2 linked regions of the Catenuloplanes niger genome follow. The protein of the gene in region 1 binds, or shares a complex with, the protein of each later gene. Links are inferred from orthologs where the notes say so. Each region holds a gene or a part of one and is shown on either strand. Other genes may lie near its edges. The genes, in order: pcrA and uvrB.

Evidence for each region.
Region 2: the proteins of pcrA (region 1) and uvrB are in contact, whole or in part, in a crystal structure (PDB 7EGT), measured with the Thermus thermophilus proteins. The link is inferred for Catenuloplanes niger from one-to-one orthologs. Residues at the interface, in WP_096412145.1 of Thermus thermophilus: His654, Arg656, Phe657, Gln666, Asp668, Glu669, Lys680, Arg681, Leu682, Ser683, Lys685, Tyr686, Ala687; in WP_096411307.1 of Thermus thermophilus: Glu23, Leu25, Arg26, Asp27, Gly28, Glu29, Arg30, Phe31, Arg55, Glu326, Asp327, Phe328, Glu379, Ser382, Gln383, His398, Gly400, Arg401.

The regions. Positions count from the first base shown.
Region 1 is NZ_JAVDYC010000001.1:3,473,360-3,476,742, reverse strand. What follows is about bases 313-3,382. They hold pcrA (DNA helicase PcrA), read left to right. Parts: upstream 313-691; coding sequence 692-3,073; downstream 3,074-3,382. Other genes in these bases: J2S44_RS15090 (M23 family metallopeptidase), read right to left, coding at 3,075-3,382; J2S44_RS15100 (bifunctional metallophosphatase/5'-nucleotidase), read right to left, coding at 313-588. Outside these bases: more of J2S44_RS15100, read right to left, coding at 1-312; more of J2S44_RS15090, read right to left, coding at 3,383-3,383. UniProt on the Escherichia coli protein: A helicase with DNA-dependent ATPase activity. Unwinds DNA duplexes with 3'-5' polarity. Translocates on single-stranded DNA with 3'-5' polarity. Initiates unwinding more efficiently from a nicked substrate than double-stranded DNA.
Region 2 is NZ_JAVDYC010000001.1:1,967,974-1,971,237, reverse strand. What follows is about bases 187-3,137. They hold uvrB (excinuclease ABC subunit UvrB), read left to right. Parts: upstream 187-584; coding sequence 585-2,690; downstream 2,691-3,137. Other genes in these bases: J2S44_RS08535 (hypothetical protein), read right to left, coding at 187-294. In the rest of the region: more of J2S44_RS08535, read right to left, coding at 1-186; J2S44_RS08525 (helix-turn-helix domain-containing protein), read left to right, coding at 3,172-3,264. UniProt on the Escherichia coli protein: The UvrABC repair system catalyzes the recognition and processing of DNA lesions. A damage recognition complex composed of 2 UvrA and 2 UvrB subunits scans DNA for abnormalities.

The sequences.
Region 1 (3,383 bases):
CCGCTTGTAGACGGTGTTCGCGGCGAGGTAGGTGAAGCGTGCGCCGGCGAACCCGTCGCCGTCCTGGCAGCCGTCGACCGGGTGGCAGCCGCCGCGGTTGAGGCGGATCAGCTCGCTGACGCCCTCGTCGAACTCGTGGTTGCCGACCGAGCTGATCTCCAGCCCGACCTGGTCCATCAGCTCGATCGTCGGCTCGTCGTGGAACGCGGCACTGACCAGCGGTGACGCGCCGATCAGGTCGCCCGCGCCGACCGTGATGCTGCGGCCGCGACCCTCCGCCCGGGCCTCGGCGCGCAGCTTCTTAAGCCAGGTGGCGAGGTATTCGACGCCGCCGGCCGGCACGCCGGTGACCAGGCCGCCGCTGCCGGTCGGCGGGTCGATGGCGCCGTGGAAGTCGTTGTAGCTGAGGAAGTTGCCCTTGACGGTCCGGTCGCCGTGCTGGAACGACACGTTGACCGGGGTGAGGGTGTCGGCTGACGGCGGGGCGGAGACGCTGCCGGGCACGAGAGCTATGGCTATGGCCAGCGCGGCGGCCGGCGTTGCCAGCGCCCGCAGCACCGGCCAGAGGCGCTTGCGAGATCGATCCATGCACGCATGCTTATCCATCCGTGGGTCCCCCGCCAGAGTGCTCGGGTGTCGTCTTGGCATCGGCGAGGTTGCCTGTCGTACGGGGGGCCTAGACTTGCCCGCGATGCAATCGCTGTTTGATGTCCCCCCGGTCCAGCCCACGCCGCCGACCCGCCCCGCGTCGCCTCGCCGCGACACGGAGGCGCTGCTCGCCGGGCTCAACGGTCCCCAGCGTGACGCGGTGACGCACGCCGGTGGGCCGCTGCTGATCGTGGCCGGTGCCGGGTCGGGCAAGACCCGGGTGCTGACGAACCGCATCGCCTATCTGCTGGCCGCGCGCGACGTGCATCCCGGCGAGATCATGGCGATCACGTTCACGAACAAGGCCGCCGGTGAGATGAAGGAGCGGGTCGCCGCGCTGGTCGGCAACCGCGCCCGGATGATGTGGGTCTCCACGTTCCACTCTGCGTGCGTGCGCATCCTGCGCGCGGAGCACGAGCATGCCGGGCTGAAGTCGACGTTCTCGATCTACGACGCGGACGATTCGCGCCGGCTGATGACGCTGGTCGCGCGCGAGCTGGACCTCGACCCGAAGCGCTACCCGCCGCGCGGTCTGGCCACCCAGGTGTCGAACCTGAAGAACGAGCTGACCGACCCGGAGGAGTTCGCGGCGAAGGCGTCCGGGCCGAACGAGCGGGCCGTCGCCGAGGCGTACCAGCTCTACCAGCGCCGTCTGCGGGAGGCGCACGCGCTGGACTTCGATGACCTGATCATGGCGACCGTGCACCTGTTCCAGTCGCATCCGCTGGTCGCGGAGTCGTACCGGCGCCGGTTCCGGCACGTGCTGGTCGACGAGTACCAGGACACCAACCACGCGCAGTACACGTTGATCCGTGAGCTGGTCGGCAACGGTGTGCCCGAGGCCGGCCTGCCGCCGGCCGAGCTGTGCGTGGTCGGCGACGCGGACCAGTCGATCTACGCGTTCCGCGGCGCGACGATCCGGAACATCCTGGAGTTCGAGCGCGACTACCCGGACGCGCGCACGATCCTGCTGGAGCAGAACTACCGCTCCACCCAGACCATCCTGAACGCGGCGAACGCGGTGATCGACCGCAACACGTCCCGCAAGCCGAAGCGGCTCTGGAGCGACCAGGGCGAGGGCGAGCGGATCGTCGGGTACGTGGCGGACACCGAGCACGCCGAGGCGGACTGGGTGGCCCGGGAGATCGACCGGCTCGGCGACAACGGGCTGGCCAAGCCGGGTGACGTGGCCGTCTTCTACCGGACGAACGCGCAGTCCCGGGTGTTCGAGGAGGTGTTCATCCGCGTCGGCCTGCCGTACAAGGTGGTCGGCGGGGTGCGCTTCTACGAGCGCAAGGAGGTCCGGGACGCGCTGGCCTACCTGCGTGCCGTGGTCAACGACGACGACACCGTCAGCATCCGCCGCATCCTGAACACGCCGAAGCGCGGCATCGGTGAGCGCGCCGAGGCGTGCGTCGAGGCGCTGGCGAACCGGGAGCGCATCTCGTTCGGCGCCGCGTTGCGCCGGGCCGCGGAGGCGCCGGGCATCTCGACCCGCGCGGTCAACGGCATCAACGAGTTCGTGGCGATGCTCGACGACGTGCGCGAGCTGGCCCGGACCGCCCCGCCGGAGGAGGTGCTGGAGGCGCTGATCACCCGCTCCGGCTACCTGACCGGTCTGGAGGAGAGCATCGACCCGCAGGACGCGGGCCGGGTGGAGAACCTGCAGGAGCTGGTCAGCGTCGCCCGGGAGTACACGGAGCGCACCGAGGCCGCGGACGGGCCGGAGTCGTCCGTCGCCGGGTTCCTGGAGCAGGTGGCGCTGGTCGCGGACGCGGACCAGATCCCGGACGAGCCGGACGCCGACCACCAGGGCGTGGTCACGCTGATGACGCTGCACACGGCGAAGGGCCTGGAGTTCCCGGTCGTGTTCCTCACCGGCATGGAGGAGGGCGTGTTCCCGCACATGCGGGCCATGTCCGACACCAAGGAGCTGGAGGAGGAGCGGCGCCTGGCGTACGTCGGGATCACCCGGGCACGGCAGCGGCTCTACCTGTCGCGCGCGGTCACCCGGTCCGCCTGGGGCGCCCCGCAGTACAACCCGGCGTCGCGGTTCACCGACGAGCTGCCGTCCGAGCTGGTCCGGTGGGAGCGCACCGAGGGGTCGTACACGACGTGGTCCGGCTCGGCCGGTGGGGTCGGCGGCCGCGGCGCTTCGCGCAATTCCAGTTTCGTCGGGGGTACGAGCAAGGCGCAGAAGATCGCGCAGGGGCTCGGCATCGACGCCAGCAAGCTCGCCACCGCCAGTGACCTGCGCACCCAGGCGCCGTCCGTGTCGCCCGGCGACCGGGTCAACCACCAGCGGTACGGGCTGGGCCGGGTCCTGGTGGTCGAGGGCCAGGGTGCCGGGGCACGCGCGCAGATCGACTTCGGTGACCAGAAGGTGTGGCTGGTGCTGCGCCACGCGCCGATCGAGAAGATGTAGGTCAGCAGCCCAGGTCGACGCCGCGGTCCGCCATCCAGGCGGCCGGGTCGACCTGGTTCCACATGCCGTCGTGCACCTCGAAGTGCAGGTGCGGCCCGGTGGAGTTGCCGGTGGAGCCCTCCGCGCCGATGGTCTGGCCGGGCGTGACCCGGTCACCGGGCGAGACCGCGACCCGGGACAGGTGCGCATAGTGCGTGTAGAAACCGTTGCCGTGGTCGACGAGCACGGACAGGCCGTAGCCGCCGTAGTTCGCGCCGGCCGTGACCACGGTGCCGGCGCCGGCCGTGCGGACCCGGGTGCCGCTGGCCGC
Region 2 (3,264 bases), 1.5 Mb from region 1 along the record:
GGTCCCCGGCCGGGTGACGCGCAGGTAGGCCAGCTGCCGTCGCCAGTCGACCCAGCCCTCCGCGCGCAGCTGGTCGCCGCCGATCGTGGCGGTCACCCCGGCCGCACCGTCCGTGTGGTTGCGCACCCGCATGCCGGCCAGCCGGTCCGCCTCCGCCGCGGACAGCGGCCGCGCGGCCGGGCCGTCGCCGGTGGGCGCGCACGAGGCGAGGCCGCCGAGGAGCCCGGCCGCGGCGCTGCCGAGCAGGCCGATCAGGGACGCGAGCGCGATCGCACGCCGTTTGCTGGAAGTCACGGAGGTTGAAACGAGCGACGCACCCTCTGGGCGCGCTCGCGGCGACCGGTCTGCGCCGTTGGCGCCACCGCACGGGGCGCGCTCGCCGGGTGATGAGCCCGGGGCTGCGACCGTCGTGCGCCGGTCGAGCGGCCGGTGTGGGGGCCGCGTCGGTGCCGGACGGCCGCCGCGAGCGGCCTACCCGCCAACGGTACGGGTGCTGACCCGGCCACACAATCGTAATATCGAAGGCGATCAAGCACTCGCTGTGACCGGGAAACTTGTCGGACCCCGGGCGTACCGTGGGGGACATGGCGCTCGACATTCCCCGGATCGACAACCGGTTCCAGGTCATCAGCGACTTCAAGCCCTCCGGCGACCAGCCGGCGGCGATCGACGCGCTGGAGCGCCGCGTGCGGGACGGCGAGCGCCACAGCGTGCTGCTCGGCGCGACCGGCACCGGCAAGAGCGCCACCACGGCGTGGCTGGTGGAGCGTCTGCAACGGCCCACGCTGGTGCTCGCGCACAACAAGACGCTCTGCGCGCAGCTCGCCAAGGAGTTCCGCGAGCTGCTGCCGAACAACGCGGTCGAATACTTCGTGTCGTACTACGACTACTACCAGCCCGAGGCGTACATCCCGCAGACCGACACCTACATCGAGAAGGACTCTTCGGTCAACGAGGAGGTGGAGCGGCTGCGGCACTCCGCCACCATGTCGCTGCTCACCCGCCGCGACGTGATCGTGGTGGCGACCGTCTCGGCGATCTACGGCCTGGGCACCCCGCAGGAGTACCTCGAGCGTGCCGCGCGGGTGTCGGTCGGTGAGGAGATCGACCGCGACAAGCTCCTGCGCCGCCTCGTCGAGATCCAGTACACGCGGAACGACATGGCGTTCCAGCGCGGCACGTTCCGGGTGCGCGGCGACACGCTGGAGATCATCCCGGCGTACGAGGAGCTGGCGCTGCGGATCGAGCTGTTCGGCGACGAGGTGGAGAAGATCTCCTATCTGCATCCGCTGACCGGTGACGTGGTGCGCGAGGTGCCGTCCGCACTGATCTTCCCGGCCAGTCACTACGCGACCGGCCAGGAGCGGATGGAGCGCGCGATCGGCGACATCGAGGTGGAGCTGGCCGAGCGGCTCGACGAGCTGGAGCGGCAGAACAAGCTGCTCGAGGCGCAGCGACTGCGCATGCGCACCACGTACGACCTGGAGATGATGAAGCAGGTCGGTTTCTGCAACGGCATCGAGAACTACTCGATGCACATCGACGGCCGGCTGCCCGGCAGCCCGCCGCACTGCCTGCTCGACTACTTCCCGGACGACTTCCTCACCGTCATCGACGAGTCGCACCAGACGATCCCGCAGATCGGCGGCATGTTCGAGGGTGACGCGTCCCGCAAGCGCATGCTGATCGACCACGGTTTCCGGCTGCCGTCCGCGGCCGACAACCGGCCGCTGCGCTTCGACGAGTTCCTGGAGCGGGTCGGCCAGATGGTGTTCCTCTCCGCCACTCCCGGCAACTGGGAGCTGGACCAGACCGGCGGCGAGTTCGTCGAGCAGGTCATCCGCCCGACCGGCCTGGTCGACCCGGAGGTCGTGATCAAGCCGACCAAGGGCCAGATCGACGACCTGATGCACGAGATCAAGCTGCGCACCGAGCGGGACGAGCGGGTCCTGGTCACCACGCTGACCAAGAAGATGGCCGAGGACCTCACGGACTATCTGCTGGAGCACGGCATCCGGGTGCGCTACCTGCACTCCGAGGTCGACACGCTGCGCCGGGTCGAGCTGCTCAGCGAGCTGCGCAAGGGCGACTACGACGTGCTGGTCGGCATCAACCTGCTGCGTGAGGGCCTCGACCTGCCGGAGGTGTCGCTGGTCGCGATCCTCGACGCGGACAAGGAGGGCTTCCTGCGCAGCGGCACCTCGCTGATCCAGACGATCGGCCGTGCCGCGCGTAACGTCTCCGGCCAGGTCCACATGTACGCGGACAAGATCACCCCGTCGATGCGCCTGGCGATCGACGAGACGGACCGGCGCCGGGCGAAGCAGGTGGCGTACAACACCGAGCACGGGCTCTCGCCGCAGCCGCTGCGCAAGAAGATCCACGACATCCTGGACGACATCTACCGCGAGGCGGAGGACACCGAGGCGATCGTCGGCGGCGCCGGGCGGCAGATGTCGCGCGGCAAGGCCCCGGTCCCGGAGACGCGGTCGAAGGGCGGCAAGGGCACGAGCACGCCGGCCCGCGCCGGCATGGCCCGGGCCGAGCTCGCCGAGCTGATCCAGAACCTGAACGAGCAGATGCTCGGTGCCGCGCGCGAATTGCAGTTCGAGCTCGCGGCGCGGATCCGCGACGAGATCAACGAGCTGAAGAAGGAGCTGCGCGGCATGGACGCCGCCGGCGTGAAATAACCGAGAGTAGGGGATCGGCGTCACTCAGCGCAGTGGCGCCGATCATTTTGTGCGGTTTGTTCCTGCACGTGCAGGAGGGACTGCAGGCGCAGATGACAATGCAGGTTCCTTGATGGACACTTTGTTTGTGCAGGTCACCCCGTGGGGGGACAGTGGTTAGGTTTACGGTCATTAACGCCGATTCGCCGTTTCGCGCGCACTATGTGGATCAACAACTTTCCGTGCGCGTGCCGGCCGTCCTCGAAGTCGCTCCGTGACGCACCCGGGTGGCCCGCCCGCGGAGTTCGTCGATGCGTAACACCGCAGGTCGGGCGCGGGGTGCGTGTCGCCCACGGTGGTGATCGCACGAGTCCGCGAAGTGCCCCGCCGGGATGTCCATATCGCTAAACATGCGAATTGGACTGTCTAATTGCGGATGGCTACCGCAACGTTGCTGCCTGTAATCTCCTTGTCGCCCCGAACATCGGCGCCGGGAGAACCAATGCCACCCCCCAAAAGTCCTACGGTCCGCCGGTTGCGCCTGGGCACCGAGCTGCGACAGCTGCGGCGCAGCGCGACCCTCACCCTGGAGCAG